DNA from 3 places in the Salicibibacter cibarius genome. Region 1 is predicted to be linked to each of the others. Evidence: riboswitches for the same ligand, from Rfam matches in the RefSeq annotation. Region 1 holds a riboswitch; each other region holds the start of a gene.
The links. A riboswitch is a leader RNA that binds a small molecule or an ion and turns the genes downstream of it on or off. The one in region 1 is predicted to bind thiamine pyrophosphate.
Positions count from the first base shown of each region.

Region 2: linked by a shared signal. The riboswitch ahead of HUG15_RS03565 (acetylornithine deacetylase) and the one ahead of HUG15_RS19570 (thiamine phosphate synthase) in region 1 are both predicted to bind thiamine pyrophosphate.
Region 3: linked by a shared signal. The riboswitch ahead of thiT (energy-coupled thiamine transporter ThiT) and the one ahead of HUG15_RS19570 (thiamine phosphate synthase) in region 1 are both predicted to bind thiamine pyrophosphate.

Region 1 covers NZ_CP054705.1:3,874,765-3,884,784, forward strand. Annotated here, with positions in the region: gene HUG15_RS19520 (hypothetical protein) at 1-100, opposite strand, end outside; gene HUG15_RS19525 (sigma-70 family RNA polymerase sigma factor) at 994-1,596, shown strand; gene HUG15_RS19530 (YvrJ family protein) at 1,586-1,723, shown strand; gene HUG15_RS19535 (helix-turn-helix domain-containing protein) at 1,724-1,960, shown strand; gene HUG15_RS19540 (NAD(P)/FAD-dependent oxidoreductase) at 2,038-2,940, opposite strand; gene HUG15_RS19545 (hypothetical protein) at 3,067-3,375, shown strand; gene HUG15_RS19550 (ThiF family adenylyltransferase) at 3,405-4,433, opposite strand; gene HUG15_RS19555 (thiazole synthase) at 4,426-5,190, opposite strand; gene thiS (sulfur carrier protein ThiS) at 5,193-5,396, opposite strand; gene thiO (glycine oxidase ThiO) at 5,377-6,519, opposite strand; gene HUG15_RS19570 (thiamine phosphate synthase) at 6,506-7,120, opposite strand; TPP riboswitch at 7,199-7,305, opposite strand; gene HUG15_RS19575 (nuclease-related domain-containing protein) at 7,445-8,428, opposite strand; gene HUG15_RS19580 (DinB family protein) at 8,534-9,022, opposite strand; gene HUG15_RS19585 (hypothetical protein) at 9,124-9,423, opposite strand; gene HUG15_RS19590 (DUF6612 family protein) at 9,586-10,020, opposite strand, start outside.
Region 2 covers NZ_CP054705.1:672,788-682,807, forward strand. Annotated here, with positions in the region: gene HUG15_RS03550 (hypothetical protein) at 1-188, shown strand, start outside; gene HUG15_RS03555 (DUF6155 family protein) at 242-778, shown strand; gene tenA (thiaminase II) at 1,142-1,819, opposite strand; gene HUG15_RS03565 (acetylornithine deacetylase) at 1,819-3,090, opposite strand; TPP riboswitch at 3,156-3,258, opposite strand; partial or broken gene pxpB (5-oxoprolinase subunit PxpB) at 3,481-4,203, shown strand; gene HUG15_RS03575 (5-oxoprolinase subunit C family protein) at 4,211-5,221, shown strand; partial or broken gene HUG15_RS03580 (D-glutamate cyclase family protein) at 5,367-5,582, shown strand; gene HUG15_RS03585 (NRAMP family divalent metal transporter) at 5,594-6,817, shown strand; gene HUG15_RS03590 (LamB/YcsF family protein) at 6,839-7,597, shown strand; gene HUG15_RS03595 (L-lactate MFS transporter) at 7,661-8,923, opposite strand; gene fdhF (formate dehydrogenase subunit alpha) at 9,120-10,020, shown strand, end outside.
Region 3 covers NZ_CP054705.1:2,338,558-2,348,577, reverse strand. Annotated here, with positions in the region: gene HUG15_RS12200 (YhgE/Pip domain-containing protein) at 1-1,933, opposite strand, end outside; gene HUG15_RS12195 (TetR/AcrR family transcriptional regulator) at 2,016-2,591, opposite strand; gene thiT (energy-coupled thiamine transporter ThiT) at 2,718-3,281, opposite strand; TPP riboswitch at 3,348-3,448, opposite strand; gene tnpA (IS200/IS605 family transposase) at 3,941-4,372, shown strand; gene iscB (RNA-guided endonuclease IscB) at 4,421-5,557, opposite strand; gene HUG15_RS12175 (TetR/AcrR family transcriptional regulator) at 6,014-6,589, shown strand; gene HUG15_RS12170 (hotdog fold thioesterase) at 6,712-7,101, shown strand; gene HUG15_RS12165 (MBL fold metallo-hydrolase) at 7,126-7,923, shown strand; gene lexA (transcriptional repressor LexA) at 8,700-9,332, opposite strand; gene HUG15_RS12155 (hypothetical protein) at 9,474-9,665, shown strand; gene HUG15_RS12150 (DUF896 domain-containing protein) at 9,829-10,020, shown strand, end outside.

The DNA of each region.
Region 1 (10,020 bases):
TCGCACTAATGACTTCCAGGGAAGTAATGAGACCGAAAAAGAAAAAGAATATTGAGGCAGCCATCGCGCCCAATATCAACCACAAACGTTGCATCTTCATATTTGTCACCTTCCTATAATTATCCCTATGTGCATCACACGCTTCCTATTATTATTTTTAATTATTTTTAATATTGAATAAATATAGGGGTTGAGGTCAAAAGGATGTTATTTCTAATATTAAACCATCAATAAGAATATTTGTCAAGGAATTTTTCTCAAAACAGAGATTTTTGCGCTGTCTCACGTCTAGTTTTGTGCTCCCCTTCAACATTTCCTTCCGCCGAACCAACATCGCTTTTTTTACGCCCGCCAACACTCATGGAAAGAAGACGGAAAGGAAATGTCGAACATCCCTCCCGTGTTTTGTTGCATTTACAGACGAACGCTCGGCGACCATGATGCGTGCGCTAAACCTCATTCTGAGGACTCATTTGGGTGCAGACAGAGTCCGCTAAACCCCATCCTGAAGACTTATATGAAGCCCACCCAACACAAAGAGTCCTCAGACCCCCAATTTCGAGGGCTACACTTTTTATGTAAACGTTGCTATGCCTATGATTATGTTGAAATTCGATGAAAATTTATTATCCTTTGCGAGGCAAGAGCTCTGAAACAGTACAATTAGCCCCTCAATCGGGTTGTTGACCACTTCATGGCGACCGAAAAAGGGACAAGCCCTCGTTTTCAAGCACCATAACCGCATCATGACGACCGAGAAGCTTCGCATCAATTAAATTCGGGTGTCATAGGCCCTTCATGGTGTCCGAAATGACCGTCTTTGATCAAGTTCGGGCACCATACGCTCCTCATGCAGGTAGAAAGAACCGCTCCCCTAACGGGTTGCAATTTTTTCTTCGAGGAATTATAATTTTAGAACTAATGTTCGTATTATGTTGAAAAAAGCTTCTTAATTTTCCTTTCTGTACTATAGACACAAGGGAGGGTGAGCGGATGAATCACGACACAATAGAGCAACTCAAAAAGAAATGTCCTCAGATGGCCGCGTTTTTCGACAACAATCCTAAACTGGCCAAACAGCAAATCTTTCATGGTTTTCTTGAACACGACGAATATCGGCACATGTTCATCCAAGCGGTCTGTTTTCCCAATCATGATGCATTCCAGGCATTGAACGAAGCATTTAAAGACCATTATGCAAATGTGCAATTTACGCACTATTTATCAAAAACATTGTACTGGACTTCCGTTCAATATGACCAACGCCGACGGGAACAAAGGGATAATCAGCGTCTCATGGCGGACAACCTCCACGAAACCGAAACGATTTACTATCCATGTATAGATATCCCCGACATCATTACCGAAACGAGCGACCTTGGCACGTGGAGTGAAGACGTTGAACTGACGAACGCATTGCGTCGATTAACCGACAACCAACAACTCGTTATTATTGAACGATACGGCCACGAGCGAACGAACAATGAAATCGCCCGTTTATTGAACGTAAGCCCACAAGCCGTTTCCCGGACGCACGCACACGCGCTCAAACGTCTTCGCACTATTTTGCAAAGGAAGTGGGAAAATGATGCTTGAATTTTTAGGGCAATTCGGCTTGCCGTTTTTGCTCGCGGTTTATCTCTTTTATCGATTTGAACGGCGGATTGACCGATTGGAAAACATCCTCCACAACGAAGCAGCACAAGAAAGGAGAAATCGCTAAATGATCCGTCACTATGTAAAAGAAGCACAACGCGGAGACCGGGAAAAACTCGCGACTTTGATTCATCAGTTTGAACCGAGAATAAGAAATTGCCTATGGCAAACGACACCCGGGGAAAGAGACGACCTTCGCCAAGAATTGATGCTAAAGTTGATCGAAATCACGCTCCATTATGATACGGAAAAAGCCCCCACCTTTACCGAATTCAACGCATCCCTCCACGTTAGAAAAACTTGACTTCCCGCCAAAAATGATGAAACCCTTATGCTTTAACCAATCTTTAAAGTGAAAAAAGCCGTGAACAACGGCTTTTTTCAAGGTTCTTCTTGCATTAACGATCGTTGAACCCAAACGGCCGCCTGCGCCCCTTCTCCCATGGCAATGGTCACCTGCTCGGAATGCACGGCGATATCACCGGCTGCCCATACACCCGGGATGTTCGTCATTTTTGTACGGGAATCATTAAGGACGTGATGATTTTCCAAGCGTTCGACGCCAATTTGTTTTCCTAACTCCGAATGAACAACATTGCCGGGAAAAGCAATAAACGCTTTCTCAGCTTGCAAAGCTGTGCCATCGCCGAGCGTTACGCCCGCGAACTGAGACCCTTCCATATGAACACGTTCAACCATTCCCTCGTAAAGACCAATGCCGGCTTCCGATAATTGCTTTTTTTCCTCCGCGGTCACAGGCGACTGCCCCCCATGGTTCACATACATCAACTGATCCGTCCAGCTCACAAGATCGAGCGCCATCCGCACACCCGCGCGCCCGGAACCGAGCACAAGTGACCGTTTATCTTTGATTTCATAGCCATCACAATCCGGACAGATGTATACACTCAAGCCGAAACAAGGTTCAAGCTCCGGAAATGGATTGGCGTCAGTCACCCCCGTAGCCAATATCAGCTTCTTCCCGCGATACGTGCCCCCGTCTTCCGTTTGCGCTTGAAATCCCGACGGTTCTTTTGCCAAGCGGGTAACTTTCTTATCAATAAAATCAACATCATAATGGCTCGCATGCTTCCTTCCAGCCTCCCGAAGTTCCCTACCGCTGATCCCGTCCGGCCAACCGAGAAGATTTCGATATTGCCGGCAGAGCGTGGAACGGCCGCTCCCCTCATCAATCACCGTCACCGCGCGCTCATAACGCCCTAATTGAATCGCTGCCTGCAAACCCGCGATCCCCCCGCCGATAATCATGACATCCACTTGCACAGCAAAACACCTCCACCCTGTAGAGTGCGTCAACACACATAAAAAAATGCCCGATCAGGGCACTATGATTCAATCAACATCATTGATACACTATCAAAGATACACTATCAAAAAGGAGGCCTCAAATTGGACCAAACAGACATTGAAAAACAAGTCGTTGACCAATATAAGCAAGATGAAAACATGATGATCCTCGTCTTCGCCCAATGGTGCATCAATCAAGACCTGGACCCTCACAACCTATACAAACGCGCCCACCCGGATCAACCAATGAACGAAGAATTGGAGAAAACACTGGAATTAACCGTTCCAAAAAAAGAGGCCGGTGATATCGAAGATGAAACGGTCCTCGGCGTCCTCTCCATGTTTGGAAACAGCGACCTGGCGATGGCCGTGACCGAAGAAATCGAGAAAAGAGACCGGCAAAAACGCTGAAACCGGAGGACCAACGCGTTCGAAATGTCTCAATCGATCAATGCCAAAACGTGTTCGTACACCTTCTCTGCCCGCTCCCCTTCGTCAATGCCGTGCAAAAGCGCCCGTCCATCTTTGAACAGGACGACCCGGCAACCTTCGTAATCAAGGGTGGCAACATCTTCGTGCAAACGAACGGAAGAAAGCATGGCATGCTCAACCGTTTGCAGTTTCTCCACTTGCACGGTTTTTCGTTCCCGCGGCCGCACATGCACGGTGTCGCCGCCGCACAACACCCGAATTTGCTTGCCCGTTGCCTCATCGAGCAGCGCCGGATAAGTCGGATTCGTGCCACAGGTTGGACAATTGTCATCTTTTAAACGAGTTGCGTTTATCGCAGAAGTTTCATTCTCCCAAAGATCAAATGAACGCATCCGCTCGGCAACGGCAGGTGCGTTGCCACTTACGATTTTTATCGCCTCTGCGCTTTGCAGCGCCGTTACCATCTGAACAGCCGGCGCGATCACCCCGTCGTTATCGCACGTTTCATCTAATGATAAAAATGGGCTCAAACAACGGAGACAGGGGCCTTCGTCTAACATAAAGGCACGGGACAACCCATAGCTACCGACGACGCCTCCATAGATCCAAGGCACACCGTACCGGTAAGCTGCATCATTTAGCAACATTCGAACTTCAAAATTGTCGGAACCATCCATAATCAAATCAACCTCGGGCACAAACTTAGCCGCTTCGTCCGCCTGGAAATCACGGACGTAGGCGTCAATCTCCACATCCGCATTCACTTTCTTGAGGTCGCGGGCGGCAGCTTTGGCTTTGGCCACTTTTTGCTCGGCATCTTCTTCTGTGAAAAGCCGCTGACGGTGGAGATTATGAAGCTCTACATAATCACGGTCAATGATTGTGATTTTACCTATTCCCGCTCTCACAAGCGTATCGGCAATGGACGTGCCGAGCGCGCCGCAACCGACGAGCAGCACATGCGCGGCGCGAATGCGATCTTGCCCGTCTGTTCCGAGCGGCTCAAAACGCGTTTGCCGGTCGTAACGATCAACCATGGAACACACCTTCCTGAGGGCTGCTTGCCTTCGCAAAACGTTTCACCGGAATGCGACCGGCCTCATAGCTTAAACGCCCCGCTTGAATGGCCAGCTTCATCGCCTCCGCCATTTTCACAGGCTCATCGGCTTGCGAAACCGCACGATTCAATAACACGGCATCCGCTCCCATTTCCATCGCCAATGAAGCATGGGACGGCGCGCCGATCCCGGCGTCGACGATCACAGGGACGTTCGCTTGTTCCACGATGTAGGATAAGTGAAGCGGGTTCAAAATCCCGCGCCCCGTGCCGATAGGCGCAGCCCCCGGCATCACCGCATGCGCACCCAACTCTTCCAACTTGCGGGCAAGCACGGGGTCATCGGCAATGTACGGCAGGGTGATAAACCCTTCTTCCAAAAGCATTTCCGTCGCCCGATACGTTTCAACGGCATCAGGCAAAAGGGTTTGATCATCCCCAATCACTTCGACTTTAACCATGTCGCTCAATCCCGAAGCGCGAGCAAGTTTTGCAATGCGAACGGCTTCTTCCGCCGTTTTTGCCCCGGCTGTGTTCGGTAACATGGAAAACGTATCCGGTTGCAGCTCCGAAACGAGATCATCATCACTGTCATCCAAATTCATTTTAGCGACTGCAAACGTCAAAATCTCCGTCTCCGACGCTTGCACGGCTTTCCGTTGCACATCAACATCCGGAAACGTTCCGGTCCCCAATAACAATCGTGACCGAAACGTTCGATCCCCTATTTTCAACATGTTCATCCTCCCCCTACAAAACGGACAACGAGTATTTGATCACCCTCGGCGAGCGCCGTTTTTTCATATTCGTCAGGCTTGAGCGCGACCTCGTTGTGTTCAATCATGGCCTTTTTATCCGCTAAATTATAATACATGCGAAAATCTTCAATCGTTTCCACATCTGCAGGAACATCCATCGTTTCTTCATTGACTTTGATATTCACGATTCATTCCCCCTTTAATGTTTCGATCAGGCTGAAACGCCTGCAAAACTTCCGCCTTTCCACTCGTAATCGCGGCAACCATCTCCTTCCCGGAAGCCGGCGCCAATAAAATGCCGTTACGTCCGTGGCCACTACAGAGCCAACAGCCACGGATGGACGGATGAGGCCCCATCAGAGGAAGGTCATCCGTCGTTTGCGGACGAACGCCCGCCCACATTTTCGTGATTTCCGCGCGCGCCACTTCAGGAACGAGTTGTCGCGCCCGCCGAAGCACTTCACCGATGCCTTGCACCGTTGCTCTTCGATCGCGTGATAAGCCGGAAGTCGCGCCGATGAGCGTTTCGCCATTTGGCTTCGGCACGAAATAGAAGTGTTCATGATACAACGTCTTCGTTACGAGCGGGCGTTTCCCTTGTACGCGAATCGCCTCTCCTTTCACCCCTTCAATCGGCAGGGTTCGATCCGCGGAAAGCTCAAGCAAATCGGGACCGGTTGCCAAAACAACGTGTTCGCCATAAAATTCCTCGCCGCTTGTCGACATGACCCCTTCGCATTGATCACCATTTTGAAGCAGCGAGCATACGCCGGTATACGTTTTCAATTCAGCGCCTTGAAGGACCGCTGCTTGTCGAAAGGCAGCGGCTGTTTGCACAGGTTCCACGTGCGCTTCTTCGGGAAAATAAAGGGCACCCGTTGCCCCATCGGCAAGGAAAGGAAGATGTTCGTACAATTGTGCAGCCGTTAAGCATTGCACCGATTCCCCGGCAGCCGTTTGCCATCGTTCAATTTCAGTTAATTTTTTCCATTCTTCCGGCGAAAAAGCCGGTTTAATCGCGCCGGAAACCGTTCGGCCAATGGAGGTCCCCGTTTGTTCCATTAGTTCCTCGGCCAACTGCGCGTACAATTGCCGGCTTTTTTTCGCAAGGGGGTACAAAGGCGTCCGTGACTGCAGTTCCACTTGCACCCCCAACATACCGGCGGCTGCCGAAGTTGTGCCTTTTGCCGCATTTCCACGGTCAAGAATTAGTGTTTTCAACCCTGCCCGTGTGCCGTAATACGCAATCGCAAGTCCTATTATCCCTGCACCGACGATTATCAGATCGTAGGATTCATATCGTTTCATAGCTAAACTGCCCGAAGCGATTAAAATGGCTTGCTTCTTCTTCCGGTTTTTCCGCTTCCCAAAAACCTGAAATCAGCGCAATGCCCGAAGCGCCGGTATGGGCTATCCCGCCTAAACGGTCACGGGTAATACCTCCGATTGCCAGCACAGGGACGCTAACCGCTTGCACAACCGATTGCAATGCCTCAACCCCCCGGGGCGGGACGTCGGGTTTGCTCGCGCTCGGATATACATGCCCGTAATAAAGATAGTCCGCACCTTCTTCAGCCCGGGCTTTGGCTTCCCCGAGATTATGAACCGACGCCCCCACTTGCAAATGCGGCGCTTCTTTTTTTATTTCTTTTGCCGTCAGCGGGGAATGGCTCGGCAAGTGCACACCCCCTAACTCCCACGCGGCCGCTGCCTCTGCATGCTCGTTGAGGATAATTTGCTCGCGCCGCAGGCCAATTTTACAAAGTTGGTCAATTTGTTGTTTCAACCGCTGCAGCGAAGCTTCCTTATCGCGAATATGAACGATGTCAATATTTTTCAATGCATGCCGTAACTGCCTTATTTGCATGTGAAACGGCAGGTTGTTCGTCGTAATTAAATGCCAAGTCACAGTTTACCTCCTTACCAGCCTTCAAGGCACGACAAAAAGCCGTCCTTGAGACAGCAAAGGACAGCAGAAAGAATGATTCCCGTTCTTCATCTACTTTCCTCCGCTGGCTTTATCATCCAGATCAGGTTCCAAGGGTTCGAGGTTCTCCTCATCTCAGCCCCGGCAGGGCACCCCCAGTAGAAATGCTTATTTAACTATATTATACACGCAACCAGGAAAATACGTCAATTTTTATCGGCGGAAGGGGCGTATATCAGCGGAAACCGGGCGTATATCAGCCAAATCGGACAATTTATCAGCGAAAATCAGCATTATATCAGCCATTTAAAGGTCAGTAAGCATATACCGCCGGCTTTTATTTTTTCCTTGTATGGGAAGCTCTAATTGGGTGAGGAGTTTGCGGACAATTGAAGCAGAGGGGATATCGAGGAAAATTCGCGCTTCGCGGTTCGAAATAGATGGTTGGAAAAGTATACGATAGTCTTTCAGACTTTCAGCATGAGCCATTTTATGGCGAAAAGAACACCGAGGGCAATGCCATCCATTTCCATGGATCCTTTGCATGGACAACTTGAAACAAGACGGACAGTGAACACCGGTGAGCAAGTCGAACCGACTGATGTTATAGGCTTCTACGACATTGTCAGGTTGCTCATGATGACCGTCAAGCAATTGCTGTGATAATTCCTTTTGCGCAGAGGAGGATAACTGATCAGCAGGGTTTTCTTTTTTCAGTTGCAGAACTCTCTGTGGCAAGACCTCCGCACGTACGATGGATTGCATGAAGTGACGCGGGGCATTTTTAAAGGTCAAGGTTGCTGACGGGTTGCCGGAAATGACGAGAGGGGCAACCGGCAGATTGAAATAGCCTCTCGCATTCAGCCATTGACGGAGCAATGTTCTCTGCCTTGCCACCTGGATATATGGGTGACTAAAACTTTTGACCTCGCCTTGATAGGTCCGTGAAAATTGGTGGATATCTTCATCAAATAAAATTTCCCCGGCAATCGTCTTAATCTCCAAAAGAATGGCGACCCGTTTCGATAGCAACATGGTATCGATTTGAAACTGCTCACCATCTGTCGTTTTCAGGCACAACCCATAAAATAGCCAGTATTCACCTTCCGGTAGCTGTTTCAGGTAAAAATCCAGAGAACATTCGCCCTTATAGCCAACTTCCCACATACGATGATCTCGGGATACCTTCTCCATTCTGGGGTGATTTTCCAACAAACGTCGCTTCATTGCTTCCAGTGCCATTAATTGTTTGGGTGGTATTCGCTCTTTTAAGACAATCAGTGTTTTCACCCCCTTTCAATTGAATATCAGCAGGATATCAGCCGAAAAGCGGAATATATCAGCCAAATCGGCCGTTTTATCAGCCAAAACAAACCATTTATCAGCTAAATACGATCAACGCGCCTCCTCTTCCACATCCCACGCCCCCTGCTGTTTTCGAATAAATACAATTTGTCCGATGTGGTAACTCGTATGGATCATCATATTCGCGAGCTCCGTCCCCCACGTCTCACCGCTTTCTCCATGAACGGGCGCTCGCCAATCGGATTCCGTTGTCCCATCAATGGTGTGCAGCCATTCATCCATCATCGTTGTTAACTGGGCCACGGTGACCGACCAATCCCGATTTTCCCCGCTTCGAAAAGTCGTTTCATTCCCTTCCTCAATAGGGGGAACAGGCTCACCTTTGAACCGTTCCAGACAACGATTATTATATACAATAAGATGATTGACGATTTCATGAATGCTATGGTCGGTTTCCTCTCGTTTCCAATTTGCTTGCTCATCCGTTACTCCCGCGAGCGCCTGCTGAAGGCATGCGAACCAATGGTTTTCATCATGACAAGCGGATAACTGCCGATAAAAAACTTGTTTTACCCCCATCAGTGATCCTCCCCGTTTATGCTTAATAATTATGCTTTCGCCATTTAAAGCAAAAATCCTGCAAAAAATAAAAAAATGCAGCCAACACTGGCCACATTTTTTTAATAAATCACCCAATGGATCTCGTACCAATACCCATCGGAATCATATTCCAAATCCACTTGGTATTCTCCGGGTCCATAGCCGGTTTCCATTTGCCCTTGCACCAAATAATGGTCTTCGCCCTGTTCCATGATGGACGTGGCTTCTTGAGAAGCAATTTCGACTCCTGTCACTCCTTCGGTTTGAAGTTCACGCATCAACACTTCCTCCGCATCATCATACGCAACGTCCTTACTCACCCCAAAACAACCGGCCAAAAGTAAAACGAGGGCGAACAACAGACAGGAGGTTTTCTTCACTCAATCCCGCTCCTTCATTTGTACATATATTCACCACTTATTACTCTTTTTTACTTATGTAGTACTACATGTACATATGCCGGTAATCTCACGAATGAAAGGTTTTATTAAAACAACCCGGGCTTCTTTTATAACCCGGGTTGTTTTTTGCTTGGTATGAATTTAAAGATCCAAATCTTCCTCTTCCAGCTCTTGCATTTCACTTTCCAATTCCTCTAAATCGACCGCCTCATCGATGGCTTCTTCCGGAATGTCAATTTCATCGATTTCATCAAAATCGGAGAAAGTCCCATGCATTTCTTGAGACATCTCCATTGTCTGTCCTTCTTCTTCCATTTCCATCTCCATATTCATTTCCAATTCATCTTGATAGAAAGTTTCCTTATCAATGTACATGACATAGTCCAGCGTATTGATCTCCATCTGCCCTAATAATTGATCCATTTCATCCTGCATTTGTGGATCTCCCTGTTGCATCGTTGCAAATTCCCTGGTGAGTTCAATGAGCTCATCACCGGAACCTTCAATCGTTAATGCATAGTGATCCTCTTCTTCTTCCACAGTTAGTTCACTTGAAAATGCCTGGAGCATCTCCAA
Region 2 (10,020 bases), 1.3 Mb from region 1:
CCGATAACAACAAGATTGTTTCTGAAATGCGGCAAGATTTTAAGGACGAAAAGCAAGTGAACCAGCAAAGGTATGAAGAATTCAAAGACGAAAAGCAATTGAATCAACACCGACATGAAATATTGCTGACAGAATTAAAAAAGCAGAATGCAGACACGGATTATCTTCGCGATCTAGTATCAAAATAAGGAATGGAAATCAATAGAATAAAAACGGCGAACATATAAGGAGTTGCAATGAAATGAGTCTACTGAAAGTTACGGAACTGAAGAAACAGCTGAAAACCTTGGACAACAAAGAGCTGATCAGCATTATATCAGAAATTTATAAAATCAGCCCTGATGCGAAAAAATATTTATCCGTAAAATTTACCGGGGAAGACGGGGTAAATGATTTATATGAAGAAGCGAAGGCAAAGATTGAAGACGAGTTCTTTCCCGAGAAGGGCTTCGGGAAATTGCGGCTAAGGGAAGCGAAGAATGCTATTAACAAGTTCAAGAAATTGACAGGGGATGATTTTAAAGTTGTCGATCTTACCCTTTTCTATGTAGAAAACGGGGTAGATTTCACGAACGAATATGGAGATATTAATGAAAGTTTTTACGATAGTATGGAACGTGCTTATGCTTCCGTCGTACGTTGGTGCAGTGAAGAGGAAGACTATTATCGGCACTTTGCAGACAGGTTACAAAATGTCGTGATCAATACGGATGGTCTTGGCTGGGGATTTCATGATGGGTTGAGTGACATGTATTATTCGCTACCTTGGGTGGAATGACTACGGAGATGTTTAATGTAGCGGGGCCAGTGGTCTATATCAGAAGTTCTTCCCAAAACGCCTATTCACATATCTCCCGATTCTTTGAGGACTGCTAAGGACAACAACCCATCTTTAGAGTCCTCCACTATCGCACCTGAGGACTGACCGGGTTTAAAAACAGCCTTTAGAGTCCTCAGTTGCCAGGCCTGAGGACTGCTAAGGACAACAACCCATCTTTTGAGTCCTCTCTACTATCGCACCTGAGGACTGATCGGGGTCAAAAAATAGCATGTTGAGTCCTCAGTTGCAGCTGGATTTTTTGTGCAGGAAAGAACTCTTGAAACGTTGCGCTAGCCCTGCCACAAAGGATGCCATTATTCACTATACGATCTCTTCAGGCCATCCTTCCCGATTATAAGCCATATCCCAAAACATAAACTCATAGCGGCTCGTGTTCAGAAAAATAGCCTCCAGTCGGTCCAGCTCCGCTTCGGGTTTGCCTTCCGTGAGCTCATCAAGCTTCCTGATCAACCAATCGCCAATTTCGCCAAATTCATCGGACGCATACATCCGCACCCATTCGCCGTATTGTTCGTGTTCGGTGGCGCCGGGGATTTTAGCGAGTTCGATGCCAATTTCATAATAGCTCCAAGCGCATGGAAGGATAGCGGCGATCAGTTCTGCGATGGAACCCTTTTGCGCTTCCGCCATCATGTAACCACTATAAGCAAGGGTGACAGGCCCGGGGACCGTTTCCTCAAGATTTTCGCTGGAAATGCCGAGTCGTTCGGCGTAGGAGCGATGTAAGTCCATTTCCATGTTCAAAGTATCATCGAGGGCTTTAGCGAATCCTGACATCGTTTCCAAATCTGGCGCAAGAACGGTGCCCATGGCCATGACGCGGGAATACTCAATTAAGTATTTGTAATCCTGGCACATGAAAAATTTAAAAGATTCAATGTCCAATGTGCCGCGCCCGATTCCCTGTACAAAGGGATGTTCATGACTTGCTTTCCAGATCGGGTCCGCGGTTTTTCGAATGCGCTTGCTGAATGTCATTATGATCTCTCCTTTGGTTGATTACACCACTTAACGATGAAGCGGAGCAGTGTTTTCGTGTAGTCTAGCAATTGATCGATGTCGATGTGTTCATTAACGGCATGCGCATGTTCCAATTTTCCGGGGCCGTAGCATACCGTGGGAATGCCGGCCTCGGCGAGCCAACCACCGTCATTGACGGATGGGGACATGGATATTTTTGCAGGTTCTGAAAATGTTTGCTCATGTGCTTCCATCAAGTCATTGACAGCTGCATGATCTTCATCAATAGAAAAAGACGGAAATACCTCGCCGCGCTCTTCAATCATCGACCCGCCGCCCCATTGAAACGTAGGCGGATGATCTTTCATCCAGAGATCGGCGTTTGCCGTTGCCAAAAGATGATCTTCGATTTCTTTTGCCACGGAATCAGCGCTTTCATCCGGATAGAAATGAACGGTGATCCATAGTCTACATTCGTCAGCCACGAAAGCGGCATGGCGCCCACCTTCAATCACAGCGGGGTTGATGGTATTTGTGCCCGGGGTGAAACCGGGATATGATTTGTTTATCGCCCAATCGCGCTCTAATTCCTGTAGTGCTGTGATCAGTTTATTCATTTTTTCAATGGCACTTGCCGCTCGCAATCCACCGCCGGCGTGGACCATGCGTTGACGTGTGCCATCATGGTGGGTCGCCGGGCTTTTCACCGTTACCCAGCCTGTGATCACACCACCTTGTCCGTGAAGCTCGCAATCACTCGTGTCAGCTACTATGGCGAAATCTGCTCCATAGTCACGTTCGCAACACTGCTTCGTGCCGGCCTCTCCAACTTCTTCGCCAATCACAGACTGCAGTAACACGTCTCCGCGAAGATCGACGTCATTCTCGTGCAACAGTTGAAGTGCGAATAAACAGGCGGCAATACCTCCTTTCATATCTGCTGATCCCCGTCCGAAGAGCGTTCGGTCTCGTATGACTGCTTCAAATGGAGGCGTTTCCCAGCCCTCGTTTTCTTCCACCGAAGCAACATCAATATGCCCATTCAATATTAGACTTTGAAAATCTTCTGAATGGGATCCTGTTCGTGTGCCAACAACATTCGGATCCCCGGGATAAACGTCCCATTGGTCTACATCGAAACCTATTGTTTGGAGTTTGTCGGCTATGTAGCTTTGAATCTCATCCGTGTTTCTGGCCGGTGGGGCAGGTGTGCGAAACGCGATCAAATCCGATAGCAAGCCAATTAACTCATCTCTGCGCTTTTCCACTTGTTGAATGAGCGTTTTCATTTTTTTCCCCCCAAAATAAAAACCACTTCCCATCATAGGAAGTGGCGATGCCGGAAACTATACTATACGTCATCAGCCCACTTCCCTCCGCCAGTGCGAACTGGATCAGGTGAATAAGGGTCGAGACTGCGTCTCTCTCAGCTAATAAAAGCACCCCTAGTGGTTTGTTTTCTTGATATTGTATTCTTATAATATAGTATCACCAATAAAAGAAATAATCAAATATTTCCTGTCGATCGTTTGATTGGGTATGCATAAGGGAAAAGGATAACAATCATTTTCTAAAGGTATAATATGGCTGTAGTGATCGGCCACAGGGGTAATTATCAAAAATAAAACAAATGGGAAACTCAAATTTATACTGGTAAGGGAAGGTGAGAGGGGGCCTTTATGTCTGCGCAGGAAAAAAAACCGGAACTATACGTGTTATCAGAAACCGCGATCAATATTGTTTTTGGAACGGAAATTGATCCGGAAATCCATAAACGTACAAAAAAAATGATGGACTTGTTGGAAGACGCTCCATTCGAATGGTATCTCGAATGCGTTCCGAGCTATACTGGTCTAACCGTCTTTTACGACCCGGTAAAGGTGTTCCGTATCATGGAGAAAAGAGATACTCCGAGTGCATACGTGATGGAAAAGTTGCGGGAAAAAGTTCATGAGATAGGGGAGACGACGGGGGACGACGGTATGGGGGATGTCGTAACGATCCCCGTTTGTTATGAAGAAGCTTTTGGTCCCGATTTGTCCCATGTGGCGAAGGAGAACGGCCTTTCTGAAGAAGAAGTGATCCGAATTCATACAAGCGGCGAGTATCTGGTATACATGATCGGTTTTGCTCCCGGCTTTTCTTTTCTCGGTGGGATGTCAAAAAAGATTGCTACGCCGCGAAGGAGTGAACCACGAACAAAAATCCCCGCCGGTGCTGTCGGGATCGCCGGCATTCAAACAGGAGTGTATCCGCTTGAGACACCGGGAGGATGGCAGCTGATCGGGCAAACACCCCTTAAAATGTTTGATCCGAACCGGGAACAACCGAGCTTGCTGAAGTCCGGGGACATGGTTTATTTTAAGGCAATTACGCGCACGGAGTTTGAAGTGTACGAGGAGGGGACATGTGAGTTTATTTATCTTGAAAGCAGGCTTGTTTACGACCATTCAAGACCGAGGCCGAATTGGTTTTTTGCAGCAAGGGGTTTTGGAGAGCGGCGCGATGGATCGTATCGCTTTGCAAAGTGCAAATGCCATCGTGGGCAATCATGAAAATGAAGCCGTGCTTGAAATGACGATGAACGGTCCGGAGGTCAAGGTCGAGAGGGATAGCCTTATAGCGGTAACAGGTGGAGGCATGGTACCAACAGTCAATGGTACGGCTTACTCACTTGGGGTGCCTCTTTTTGTCCCTGCCGAAAGTACGCTTGCGTTTAAACCGGTTGCCCTCGGTTATCGTGCTTATCTGGCGGTTGCGGGTAGTCTAGATGTACCTGTAGTGATGAATAGTAAGAGTACGTATGTGCGTGCGGGAATCGGGGGTTTGGAAGGCCGGCCACTTAAAAAAGGGGATCGGTTACATGTAGGGGAAAAGGATAGAGAAGCAAATAGGCGTTTTGAACAGATTTCCCAAAAAGCAGACGGAAGCGTATTTGCAGAAAATTGGGGGGCAAATGGCAGTCTGCTCGACCGTGGACAACAAAAAATAAGGGCGTTTCCCGGTACCCACTTTAAGCAGTTTACAGCGAAGAGTCGGGAACGATTTTTTCAACAATCGTTTACAGTTTCGACGCAATCGGACCGTATGGGGTATCGGTTGCAAGCAGAAGAAGACGCTCCCATCGAACGCCAAGAATCTTTTAGTCTCTTATCGGAGCCTGTCGCGTTTGGAACGGTGCAAGTTCCGAGTGACGGCCAACCGATCGTTTTAATGGCTGATCGGCAGACGACAGGTGGCTATCCGCGCTTTGCACAAGTGGCAGCGGTTGATTTAGGGCGGGTTGCCCAGTTCCGGCCGAATGAAAAAGTAATGTTTGAACCGATTACCTTTCAAGAAGCTGAAACACTTTATTTAAAACAGGCCCGAGCAATGCGTGAAAGAAAAATAGGGATTGCTTTAAAATGGGGCAGTCATTAAAAGGGGGAGAAAAATGTACAATGTTGCAGAATTGTAAGTGTTAATGCAAACATTGAATGAGCAAGGGCTAGAACATTTAAAAGTGAAAAACGATGAAATGGAAATTGAACTTTTTAAAGGCAACGGAATAGCAAAAAAGACTCCTATTGGTAATCCTGCATTTATCGGTATCTCAAACATAGACGCACTGGATTTTGGACAAGCTGTGTCTATAAGAGAGGGTGAAGATCCGGTTTTTGGGCGTGTGGGGTCACACCGCAAGCCGTTGCGATGGCAAGCAAACCAGATCTCATGATTACGCATGCTCCCGGGGTATATGTTCATTACTGACGTGAAGAATGAGACACTCGGCGTACTTTAGGAGGGGATCTCATGACGACAAATGGGTTAGGCCACCCCATGAGCAGTAAAGAGCGAAATAAGTTTTTACGCGGCGCAATTTTCTTAATGGCCACGTCAGCGATCGGACCTGCTTTTCTTACCCAGACCGCTCAATTTACGCAAGATTACATGGCTAGTTTTGCGTTCGCGATTGTGGCATCAATTGTGATCGATATTGGCGTTCAACTCAATATTTGGCGCGTCATCTCTGTATCTGGGAAAAGAGGTCAAGAAATATCAAACATGGTCGTTCCCGGATTAGGGTATTTGATAGCTGGACTTATTATCTTCGGAGGATTTGCATTTAATATTGGAAATCTGGGTGGTGCGGGATTAGGTCTTAATGTCCTTTTTGACCTGTCAATAGAAGTGGGTGCGATCATTATCACCGTGGCGACCATCATTATCTTTTCTATCAAAAACTACACTCGGATTATGGATGTTTTGCTGCAAATATTTGGCGTAGTTATGATTTTGATGACTGGTTATGTTATGTTAACCATGGATCCACCGTATCAAGAAGCACTCGTCCAATCTGTACTGCCCGATGATTACTTAATTTTACTCCTTCCCCTCGTGACAATTGTGGGTGGCACGGTAGGCGGCTACATTTCGTTTGCCGGCGGCCATCGGCTTGTGGACGCCGGAATTACCGGACAAGCGAATGTTCCTTTTGTTAGTCGTGCTTCGATCTATGGAATCATAACGACAGGCGTTATGCGTGTTTTTCTCTTTTTGGCGTTTCTAGGTGTGGTAAGTGCAGGTTTTACTTTAGATCCGGATAATCCGGCAGCCACTCCATTTCTCGTTGGTCTTGGTGATTTAGGCTATTACATGTTTGGGATTGTTTTAACAGCGGCTGCTATTAGTTCCGTCATTGGCGTGGCTTACACAAGTATTTCGTTTTTACGCTCGTTTCATCCGATGTTTGAAAAATACAATGGGTGGTTTATCGCTGGTTTTATTACCATCTCTGCGCTTGTATTCATTACAATCGGTGAACCGGTTATGCTCCTTATTCTTGCCGGTGCAGTGAACGGTATGATATTGCCTATCGTTCTAACGACGATATTAGTGGCTTCTCGGAAAAAATCAATTGTCGGAGATTATCGACATCCGGCTTGGCTGATTGTTGTTGGAGCAATCACTGTACTTTTCACGATTGGAGCAAGCATTGTGGCCTTTGAAGATATCGTTGCCTTATGGTTTAACTAATGTTAAAAGGGGAGCTATAAAATGAAAACCATCGACATGAACTGTGATATGGGCGAAAGTTTTGGCGTTTACACACTCGGAACGGATAAGGAAATTCTCCCTTACGTTTCTTCCGCCAACATCGCGTGTGGATTTCATGCCGGCGATCCTTCGATCATGAGGAAAACGGTGAAACTGGCGATTGAGAATGGCGTTGCCATCGGCGCACATCCGGGTTTGCCTGATTTAATGGGATTTGGGCGTCGTCACATTGATCTTTTTCCTGAAGAAGCATATGATCTTGTCGCCTATCAAGTCGGCGCGTTGTGGGGTATTGTGCAATCGGAAGGTGGGCATCTCCGACATGTGAAAGCACACGGCATGCTCTATAATCGGGCGACTCAGGATCCGGAACTGGCAGAGTCAATAGCCCGGGCGGTTTATGATATCGATCCCGATCTGGTTCTTTTCGGCTTGGCCGGTGGCGAGCTCCTTAACGCGGGAAAAAAAGTCGGGTTGAAAACCGGCAGTGAGGTATTCGCCGACCGTACGTATCAGGAAGACGGCACCCTTACATCACGACGTGAAGCAAATGCTCTGATCGAAGATGCCGGCTTAGCAGGTGAGCAGGTCACTCGCATGATTGAAGAAGGAAAAGTGCATGCGCAACAAGGCAAGGACGTGGACATCCTTGCCGAAACTGTCTGTATCCATGGCGACGGCCCCCATGCATTGGCGTTCGCAAAGTCCATTCGGGAAAAAATCGAAAACGCCGGTATCGGCATTCGGCCAATCGGATAGCTGTATGCTTAAAGGCTGCCGTGACATTTGTCGCAACAGCCTTCATCATAAAACCCATTCTGTTCACCCGTTTGTCGCCTGTTGCTGATGACGAATGCGTTTGATATTAAAATGCATCATGATAGCCATCAGAAGCGCTATCGCTAACAAAAAGATAAAGAGAACGAAGGCGCCTGTATAGTCAGCAGTGGCTCCAACAATTGTGGAAACTGCCATCGGTCCGAAAACACCTGCCATCGCCCAGGCGGTTAGTGTATAACCATGAATCGCTCCTAACTGTTTCGTGCCGAATAAATCCCCGATGTAAGCCGGCAAACATGCAAAGCCACCGCCGTAGCATGTCATGATAATAAACAAGAGGATCGCGAAGATCACTTCATTGGTCGTGAATGGCAAGAGAATGAATGCTCCCAATTGTAATGCGAAAAAGATCATATACGTGTTTGTGCGACCGATATAATCCGAAGCGCTTGCCCAGCCAATTCTCCCGAAACCGTTGAAAAAACCCATGATGCCGACAATGGTTGCCGCGGCGGCAGAACTTGCGCCCGTAATCGCCTGCGTCATATTCGAGGCAACAGCAAGCAGCATGATCCCTGCGGAAATGTTAATAAACATCATCCCCCACAACAAATAAAAACGGAATGTTTGCAGTGATTCCCGGGCATTGAGTTGGGCGAGATCTTCTTGCTTTTTCTTTTTACCCTCTTGTTTTTTCTGTTTCTGCTTTTTCATGTTTGCCGGTTCCCAGCCTTCCGGGGGTGGTGCGATATAGGAAGCTCCTGCAAACATGAGGATTAAGTAGGCAGCTCCGAGTGTATAAAACGTTGCCGGGATACTGATTATGCCCATCAAATTTTCGGCCACCGGGCTGGTAATGAGGGAACCGGCACCGAAGCCGAGGACGGCCATGCCTGTCGCGAGCCCGCGTCTGTCCGGAAACCACTTAACGAGAGTGGAAACGGGCGATATGTAACCGATTCCAAGACCGACACCACCAATCACACCGTAAAAAAGCACAAAGAGAGGCAAGCTCTCCATTTGGATCCCGAAACCTGCGCCCAATGTTCCCGTTCCAAATAGAACGGCGGAGATCATAGCGGATTTGCTAGGGCCGTTACGTTCGACAAATTTTCCGAGAAAAGCGGCAGACATACCGAGAAAAAATATAGCTGTCGTGAAAGCGAATGTTACCGCACCGATATCCCAACCAAGGGATTCGTTCAATGGATTTTGGTACACACTGTAGGCATAGACGGAACCGATCGACAAATGAATGGCAATGGCTGATACAGCAATCAACCAACGATTTTTGTTTGCTTGCAAAACGTACACCCCTTGTCACTTATGAAAATATTGAACAACTAGTAAATCTATTTCAGTGAGTACCCGCAACGCGTAGCGGTTAAACATTTATTTAGGGTGCGCGATTTTAGACAAGGCTATGCTGGTAGATTGTTTTACAACGCTGTTAAAAAATGATATATATTAGAAAAAGAGTACGGTAAGGAGGTCTTCTGAAATGCTCGATGTAAAGGTGAACGGTAAGCGCATACATGCAAAGGAAAACCAGAGCGTGCTTGACGTATTGACCGAACATGACATTGAAGTGCCAAGCCTGTGTTACCATCCAAGCCTTGGTGCGATTGAAACGTGTGACACGTGTATCGTCAGTGTGAACGGAGAATTGGTGCGCTCGTGTTCCGCGACGGTAAAGGACGGAGACGCGATCGCTACGAACGAGGAGACACACGAGGCACAACTCATCGCGATGGATCGCATTCTCGGTAACCATGAACTTTATTGTACGGTCTGTGATTACAACAACGGCAACTGCGAGATACATAATGCGGTTAAAGAGTTGAAAATGAGCCATCAAGAGACGCCTTTTGATTTCAAGCCTTATGAAGTGGACCGAAATGCCTTCTATCGTTATGATCCCGATCAGTGTATTCTGTGCGGGCGGTGTGTAGAGGCGTGTCAAGACGTACAAGTGACGGAAACGCTGACGATCGATTGGGATCGGAAGCGTCCGCGTGTCATCTGGGACAAGGACTCCCCGATTGAGGAATCTTCCTGTGTCAATTGCGGCCACTGCTCAACCGTTTGCCCCTGCAACGCCATGATGGAAGTGGGCATGGAAGGAGAAGCCGGCTTTTTAACGGGGATTAAAGACTCTTCCATGCGCCCGATGATCAACATCACGAAAAATGTAGAAACGGGTTACGAGCAGCTCATGACCATTTCCGATATGGAGGCTTCGATGCGAGAAAATCGTATTGAAAAAACAAAAACGGTATGTACCTATTGTGGCGTGGGCTGCTCCTTTGATGTGTGGACGAAGGATCGTCAAGTCCTTAAAGTCGAACCTCAATCAGAAGCCCCGGCAAATGGCATTTCCACTTGCGTGAAAGGGAAGTTCG
Region 3 (10,020 bases), 1.5 Mb from region 1:
TCGTCAACGGTTGGTAAAAAGGATAGATAATCGAGAGCGTCAAGCCTCCGACGAACAATCCCAACGATAAGAAATAAGGAGAGAGCCCTTCTCCGTACGTGTAATCCATTGTTTCACTTTCCGACACGGATTCAACGGGGGAAGTGAAAAGCGCTTGTTGCTCTTCGGTTAATTCATTTTCCAATAATGTTTCGGCCAATGTCTCCAGATTTTCGTGCAGTTCCCGGGAACCTTCATCGAGTTCTTCGAGGCCATCTTCAATCTCAATGCCTCCTTCGAATGCCTCTTGCATTTCCGATGACAATTCGTCTGCGCCTTCGTTCAGATCTTGCACCCCTTCATCTAGGGTTTGCACCGCTTGTTCCGCTTCATCGATCGTAGCGTCTGCCGATGAAAATACTTCATCTGCCCGGGAAAGGGATTCATCCAGATCTGCCAATGTAGATCTTGCTTGCGGAAACACGTCCAATAGCTCGATGTCTCCATCACCGATGCCCTCAGGTGCGGCAGCACGAACATTTTCCAACTCCTGACTTACGTCATTTATCCAATTGGAGACATCTTCCTGTCCATCTGAAATCGTATCTGCGGTTTCATTGAATGCGGCATCGATCGCTTCCAGTTGCTCTGAAAGCTCCGGCGTTGCCTCTTCCATATCATCATACGTCTCATTTAAAGTATTTACGGTTTCATCGACTTGTTGACATGGTTGAATATCATCAGCGTCAATCTCGTCTATTACTTCTGACAATGTATCCGCATAGCTTTGTAATGCTTCATCTTCCGGGTAGTGTTCAGCAATATAATCAGACAAGGCATGAGCTTCTTCATCGGCGTCATCAAAATCGCCAAGCCGCTCTTCCCATTCGTAACAGACGCCTGCAAGCGATTCTAAATCATTCAAGCTTTCATTTGCCCGGTTTTGCCATTGATCCAGGCGATCATTCATCTCGCGGATGTCATCGAGTGTACCTTGTGCGTCTTGCACGGGTTGATCAACGTCTTCAAGGCGATCGTCCAGTTGACTCAACGATTCTTCAGCGGATTGCAGGGAAGAACGTGCAGCCGACCAGTTTTCATCAAGGGAACGAAGGGATTGTTCCAGCTGGGCGGCATCGTCGCTTTCCAAATAAGCGCGGGCGTTTGTTACATCCGTTTGCATCTCGTGCAATGTATCTTCCAATTGATCGACTTCTTCACTGTTATGGAAAAGCTCCGCGAAAGCTTCGACTTCCGTTCGCAATTCTTGGGTGCCTTCAGCAGCTTCGTTCGCCCCTTCATGTAAGGAGTCGGCGCCCTCATGCAAGTCTGCTAAGCCGTCCGTGAGGGAGCCCATGTTTTCAAGCGCTGAATCGACACCGTCCGCAAGCGTTTCAGCTCCTTCCTCAAGTTCAACAGCCGCGTCTGTCAACTCGGTATATACATCATCGACAACTTCCACATAGGTTTCCGTTAATGTTTGGGACAGTTCCTCTTCAATCGTGTCCACTGCCTGCGTGCCCATTTGCGAGGCAGCAAAGTTAACGTCCTCATTGATATCATAATAAATCATTCCACTTGCAGGATCCTCGTCCTGTAATGAAGAAACATCTTCAGAAAAAGAAGAAGGGATTAACACGTATAAATAATAATCGAATGCATCGAAGCCTCGTTGCGCTTCATCGGCATCCGTCACGTTCCAATTGAAATCCTCGCTTTCCAGCAGCTCGTCTACGAATTCATCCCCGACGTTCATTTCTTCTCCGTCCAATTCAGCTCCTTCATCTTCATTTACAATAGCAACGGGAAGTTCTTCAAGCTGCCCGTACGGGTCCCAGAAAGCCGAAAGCAGAATACCTCCATACAAAACGGGAATCAATAGAATGCCGATGATCGATATGAGCATTTTTTTGTCTGCGAAAATTGCCTTCCATTCGGCAATAAAACCTTTCAATGTAAAACCTCCCTGATTCGGCCAAATGACCATAATAATAAGATGGTCATTTTTTATTCAAAAAAAACATCGCTCACGTGTATCATCGAACGACGATTCCTTTAAAAATGTGATTTTCAAAGACCTGAAATAATTCTTCCTCCGTCAACGGACGTTTTTTTGCTTCCCAATCAACAATGAACGCAATGTATAGTTTATAGATGGTGAAGGCTGTGATCTCCGTGTCCATCACTTGCAGACGACCTTTTTCCACCCCTTGCGCAACGGCTTGTTCCAAAGCGGTAATAATGAAATCCTCGACCTTTTGCATCGCGGACACCGCTTCTTTCGTGCCATGGACGTTGACTTCTTCGGCCAGATGCATCAGAAGTTGATGCTCTTTTCGATATTGCAACGTATCATATAAGGCACGGTGCAGTTTCAGTATGGATCGTTCATCGTTGTGTTTCACCCGTTCAAAAATGGTCCCGAGATCATGTAAAATGCCATCCATGACCGCTTCCAACATTTCTTCCTTATTTTTAAATTCGGTATAAATCGTGCCTTTGCCGATACCGGCGAGCTTGGCAACGTGGGCGACCGATGTGCCTTTATAGCCAAACAAGGAGAACGCCCGTTTTGCAGCTTCTAAAATCGTTGCGCGTTTGTTAGTGATCATTTTTTGGTCCCTCTTTTCGAGAAAATGACCAAATGAACAAATTGGTCATTATTATGATAACATGTGTGATTGATAAGTCAATGAAAAATAATAGGCACGAGCGAATTGTTCGCTCGTGCACAGATCTTAAGAGGGAAGTGGGGTTGTTTTTTTCATGTGAAAAAAATCAGGCTGTGCCCTGGAGAGGATGTAGACGACAACAAGCGTGATCAAAATTTCCGGCAATAAATAGGAAATATTGTAACCGATCGAATAGAGATAGACATTCATACCTTCCGGAGTGAAGCTCCCAAACCAAACGACACCGGAGACGATGTGAGATAACAATCGTAAAAACCCGGCGAACAACAAACCGAAAAGCGCCCAGGGCACGGACAATTTCCCCTCGCTATTTCGAAATGCAAACAATGCGGCAAGTCCGAGAACCGCGTATGGCACCGGATAATCCAACAACATCTGGATCGGATGAATGATTGAAGCGTTGTACATCAAATTCACGATCCCGACGAGCAATCCCGTGAGCACCCCAACTCGCCACCCGCGCCTAAAAGCCATAATGAAAATCGGCACCATGATAAGAGAAATCGAGCCGCCTTGCACCCAAGGCCCGGGAAACTTCACGAAGCTCAGAATAAACGCGAGTGCCGTCATTAAAGCGATTTCAACCATAACAAGCGTCCGTTGTTGCATAAAAAAATCCCCTTTCTGTTTGTCCACAGGGGGAAGCCAGGCGTCTACAAGCCTATTGGGCCCGTAAATCCATGCCTTCCACTTCCCTACGCCGGTATGAACCGGGTCAGGTTCCAAGAGTTAGGACGCGCGTCCCTCTCAGTCTTTCGACACCTCTAGTGGAAAAATATTTTAATGATCATTCTTTATTATACGCCTATTAGGAAAACTTGCAAGTAGGAGGAAAACGGCTGAAAAGTGATGGTGAGAAAACCTAATCATTTTGTTCTAAATGACGAATATTTTCCTGCACGAATGCTGTAAATGCCGTGATTTCCGTTTCAACAAGGGCTTCGGCAAGGATTCCCCTTCAAAATCTGTGATTTAGTGGGGGAGGAATTACCAATTGTTTGTGTGTTTGATAAACGTGAGTGCTTTTAGTGGAACTTGTTTGTAACTTTTATCTGGGTTTGTGAGATATTGGTCTTCGATGTTTTTGACAAAGGCCATGCTTGTACCATTGAAACCCGAGATCCATCCCACCTTTCCTTGAAACAGCACTTTGTCATTGAGATAAAATCCCTTTAAGTTATAGAAGCGTGGTCTAACTCCACCGTCTTTAGACGGTATAAGCTTTTAGCCTTGCCTTTGAATGTCCATACTTAAACCGAGGTGAGAGTATGGATGAATACAAAAGAAGTAGCCACGCGGTCTATGACATCAAATACCACATTATATGGGTTACAAAGTATAGATATCATGTGTTACGTGGCGACATTGCCCACCGAGTAAGGGAACTAATCAGACAAGGATGTGAAGCGAGAGGGATCACGATAGTACAAGGAAGTGTAGGGAAAGACCATATTCACTTATTATTGTCCTGTCCGCCGAGCATAGCACCGAGTAAGATATTGCAATATCTCAAAGGGAGATCATCAAGGTTAATCCAAGACGAATTCCCCGCCCTGAAGAAAAGATATTGGGGTCAGCACTTATGGGCGAGAGGATATTTTTGTGCAACAGTAGGAAATGTGACGGAAGAAATCATTAGAAATTATATCGAAAACCAGACCAGCGAGAAGAGGAACGATATATTCAGGATTGATGATTGAGTTCCAGTCAAAATCAGTATGCTTGAGCTTAAGGTCTTTCAGCAGACTTCAGTCTGAAATGCGACTTTCAGTCGCGGACAATTTATGTCCAAATCCACCTGCTAAAGCAGGTGGGTCGTTTAAGAACGGCTTATTCTTTATATTTCGCTGGCTGATTGTATTTTTACACTTTCTTCCTTTTCGTGCTGTTGCTTCATGTAAAGATCGTTTCTTTTTGCGAAACTGCTTGATCTTGAAGATGGAATAGGTGTCATAATCAATCTTATCTATCCCACTGATCGCTATCGCGTCGTTATAATGGGTTTTATCTAACCCTAATGCTTTACGTTTAGGTGTCGTAACGGAACCATAGGTGATATTTACATCCGAATATTTATCAAACACTCTCCTGCGAAACACATTCATGAACGTACCTTCTTTATAGCTAGGTAGCTTTTTGCCCTCCATCATCCACTCCCAAAGGATTTTCCCTTTTTTATGATTCTCATGCGTATGACAATCGGTACAAACAGTAATGAGATTATCCGCACGATCACTACCACCATGAGAACGATAGACAATATGATGGGTATTCAGTATCTTGCTTTGTTTCTTGCAAACTTGGCACGTATAGTTGTCTCTTGCAAACACAAAATACCGGACATCATAATAGCCATAGGTTTGTCCTTTTTGATAATCGATCCCTTGAATGTCAGGATTGATCATCTTGTGAGGATCAAATTTGCCAACTTCGATTGTTAATGTTGGATTCGGCACAAGGGAATAGAATTTATCGATCCATCTGAATGTGTTTTGAATCCGACTTTCGATACTCGGTGGTAGCCATCCGTCGGGGCGTTTTCGATTGTCAAAGCGTGGTTTTCGATAGCGTGTCTTACGATGACGCCTTGATTGTCTATACGCTCGTCTTGTATTCAACAAATTTTTCACGTCTTGGCGGGTTTCGATGTCACCTTTTGCAAGCACTTTATCCTCGCTAGTGATCGCAACGCCTGTATCCTTCGCGCCCAAATCAACGCCTATATTCACATTTTGCTTGTAGCCACTTGATCCATATAATAGCTGGATCGTAAAGGGTTCATAAGATACGATTTTAGCTTTCTTTTGTTTCAGTAATCGCCTTGCTTTTTGCGGTTTGCACGGCATTAGTGACTCGCCATGCTTGTTTTTTACGAACACTAACATGAAGTGTTCCTCCTTTCTAGGAGTGGTTTCCCTTCGCCAATGTTATCGACCCTTCGCGATGTGGTTGATGTCTCCTACCCCCTCAGAGATGTTTACAGAGCCACGAAAGAGCTACGGACTAGGGAATCATCCATAGGTTTCTTCATGGTCGATAACGTAGTCAGTTAAGACTTAGGCTAGTCAATAAAGGCTTTTCAAGCCCCTTCCAATTCTACGAATTGGTGGGAGTTATTGACAATAGGTTTTCCATTCCATGGATATCACCCGATTTTTAATTTAGAATACCGTTAATTTAAGTATACCAATTAAATCCGAATGTTGCTAACTAATGTGCAAGGGCGCTTCGGTTTTCTGTTCCCAAAGATACCAATGAATTAGCAATAATCGAGAAATCAAAAAATTCTTTACTGATCATTCTAGAAATGATAGGATAGGGTTTGTAAGGGAGGACAGAGCATGGCTCGAAGCAAAGAGTATGATGAGGATGCTGTCTTGCATAAAGCCATGAAACTTTTTTGGCATCAGGGCTATGAAAAAACATCCATGCAAGATTTGGTCACGCAGATGGGCATCCATCGCCGCAGCATCTACGACACGTTTGGCAGCAAACATGCGTTGTATATGAAAGCATTGAAACGCTACGTGGAGACAGTGGAAGCGAATATCAAGAAACAATTAACATCGATGGATTCAGCCATGCAAGGGATCAGGCGATTATTTGAGATGACGATCCATCGAAAAGAAACATTACCGAGCGGCTGCCTGACGGTCAATACTGCGATTGAGTTGGCCGAACATGACCAAGAAGCAATGGATATGGTAATGGACAGTTTCTCAAGTACAGAAAACATGCTATATGAGCTAGTGTTGCGCGGCCAAAAATCGGGGGAAATACCGGAACGTCATGATGCGAAAAAGTTAGCAAGGTTTCTCAATAACTCGTTTGTGGGGTTACGTGTGTTGGCGAAAACGCGCAAAGACACACAAAAAATGGAAGAGATCATTGAAATGACACTGATTGCCTTGGATTAAATTTTTTTGATCGATCTAGAATGAACATTCTCAAAAAACAGAAGGAGCGGATTGGAATGATCGTTTCTCAAGATGTGTTGGATTTGTACGGTGTGGAGGATAAGGAAGTTTTTGCCGAGGAAATGCGAACACGAGGGAAAGATTCCCTTGTTGGAGAACTAGAAATGGAGTATGTGGAACTCAGTTCCAACCGTCTGATTATGACGATGCCCGTAGGACCTAAAACAAGACAACCGGCCGGTATTCTCCACGGCGGGGCATCGGTTGCTTTGGCGGAAACAGCTGCGACGATGGCTACGGCTATGAATATCGATCCGCAAAAATTCAATCCGGTAGGAATGGAAATTAATGCAAACCATATTCGCAGTAAAACCGACGGCGTTGTTACGGCAACCGCTACGCCTTTTCACAAAGGACGCACGACCATGGTTTGGGATATTCAATTGACGGATGAAAATGAAAAGTTAATTTGTGTCTCACGTTGTACGATGGCGGTTGTTCCAAAAAAATAACAACAGAAAAGGGGTGAAACTGCGTTGCAAGTATATGAAAAGGAAAATGTGACTTGTGTAAAAATGGACGTTGTCCTCGGAGGGAAAAAGACAAATACCGTCTATTCCTTTTTGGTTGACGGTATGTTAGTCGACACTGGGCCACCGCGCATGGAGCCGGACCTTATTCCTTTTTATGAAGCACATGCGATTGATTTTGTCGTCCTGACCCATAGCCATGAAGACCATTCCGGAACAGCGCCGTGGCTTCAGCAAAACCATGGAGTGCCTATTTATGTTCATCCAAAGGGGGTTGATATATGCGCCCAAGACTCACCCTACCCGAAGTATCGTCAGATGACTTGGGGGAAACGGAAAGGGTTTCAGACGACGCCACTTGAAAGTGCGATCCGATCTCAAAACAGGGAATGGAAAGTCATTTACACGCCGGGGCATGCAGATGATCATGTCGCTTTTTTCGATGAAGAAAATAGAACGCTATTTGCTGGGGATTTATTTGTTGCTCCGAAACCGAAGGTCATTATGAGCAGCGAGTCCATCCCGCAGACGATGGATTCCATTCGAACATTGCTCGCTTATGATTTTGAATCGCTATTTTGTTGCCATGCCGGATATGTAGAAAACGGGAAAGAGATGCTAAAGCAAAAACTAGATCACCTTGAGAACCTTTCCCAAGAGGTGAAACACCTACATAAAGAAGGGCTTTCCGTTGAGGAGATTAGAGACAATTTTTATCCGAAAAAGTACCCGATTATAAGCGTCTCCGGGGGAGAATGGGACTCTTTGCACATTGTTTCTTCGATTCTGGAGAATGAATACTAAAACAAGCATGTTGTGCGCGTAAGTGCCCTCGAGCCAAATGAGCTCGGGGGGTTTTTCATGGAAAAGGATCGTTGATCAAATGGGTGTATGCTCGATTTCGGGTATCATGGACATCTCGTAATACGATGCAGGTGAGGCCTTCAGGTTCCATGACCGATTCATGACGCTCCAAACGAAGTCTCGAACGTCGTTTCGGTCTCCATGGACGCTTCATAGCGCCCGAAATCCCGGGTAAAAGCGATTTACAGGTGTCATGACTGCTTCATGACACCTGAATTTTAGACTTGATCGTCGTTATGGGCGCCATGAGCACATCATGGCGCCTTTATTAGTGTTTCGATCATCATTTCGGTCTTCATGGCCCCTTCGTGCCAATCATTTACCGCTCACCTCGCGCTCGTTTATACATACCATATTGGCAATGATCGCGAGGTGATGGGTGTGTTGGAAATTGGTCTTTTTTTACACTTTAAAAATGTTTAACTTTGTTAAAGGATTAAAGTATAAGATGAACTAAGGCTTCCACCATAAAGATTTGGTGGAAGCCAAGTTTTTCTAAACAATCGCGGTTTCCATGCCTGGATTGTTGATTCTCGCTGTAAAAAGAAAAACGGGAAGAAAAAATAACCCAGGCTGTTCTAAACAGATACGCGCTGTGCATACAGTAAAACAGAAACGGAATTAGGTTGATGTAATATTATTATGTTAACTTAATTGTCAAAAAGATGAAGAAGGAAAGACTCACTCTTTCCATTCTCCTTTATCGGCATTTTGTTTTACGAAATCGTACGGAAGACACCGCTTACTTTTCCGAGCACTTGGCAATTGTCAAGAATGATCGGTTCCAATGTTTGGTTTTCGGGCTGTAATCGGATGTGGTCCCCTTCATTATAAAAGCGTTTGACGGTTGCTTCTTGTTCGTCTGTCATCGCTACGATAATATCACCGTTATCTGCGGTCGGTTGTTGGCGTACAATCACTTGATCTCCATCAAGAATCCCCGCGTCAATCATACTGTCTCCTTCAATGGTGAGCATGAACACCTGGTCACTTCCGACAAAATCGTCGGGCAACGGCATATAGCTCTCTACATTTTCGACAGCTGTAATGGGAACGCCCGCGGTTACTTTACCGATCAAAGGAACATAAGCACTTGCCGGCTTGTCTGCTTCGGCTATTTCGTTTCCATCTTCATCGAGATGAAGAACTTCAATTGCCCTTGGTTTGGTCGGGTCTCTGCGGATATACCCCTTCTTTTCCAATCGAGCCAAATGGCCGTGCACGGTTGAGCTTGAGGCAAGGTTGACTGCTTCGCCGATTTCTCTTACAGAGGGTGGATATCCTTTCTTTTTCACGTTGTCTTTAATAAACTCAAGGATCGTTTCTTGTCGTTGCGAAAGCTTTTTCATTTTATTCACCTCGTTAATTTATATTTGTCTAAAGCTTACCATATAAAACAAACGTTTGCAAACATTAGTTCCTTGAAATGCTTGACACGAACGATCGTTCTGATACACTAATAATAGAACAATTGTTTCGGAGGTTTTCTTATGACGAATCAAAAAGTTGAAAAAGAACGCGGAAAAGGACAAGAACGTTTATTATTATTTTTATTCGCTCTTTCTATCATCATTATGACGATGGTTGCCGATCAATCGATTGGGACAAGTGCGCCGGAAGCGGAAGGAGATCCGCAAACAGTAACACTTGTGCCAACACCGATCGAACATACGGATTGGTAGAGAGAATAAAAGAATGGGGAAGAAAAAGAAAGAATATCAAGGACTATTAATATTCAGCCATTCATTTAGGTTATAATATGAACTGTTGCCTGTTGATTTCACGCGGGGATGAACGTTATAGTGACGATAAGCATCATTTATGATTCTATAAGGGGGAGCTTCATTGATATCCGATGAAAAGCTTGACCGTATTAATGAACTAGCCAAACGACAGAAAACGACGGGGTTGACTGCAGATGAGCAAGACGAACAAAAAGACTTGCGGGAAGAATATCTACAGAACTTCAGAACCTCTTTTAAACAGCAGATTCAAAATGTATCTGTCGTCGATGAGAACGGAAACGAAGTAACCCCG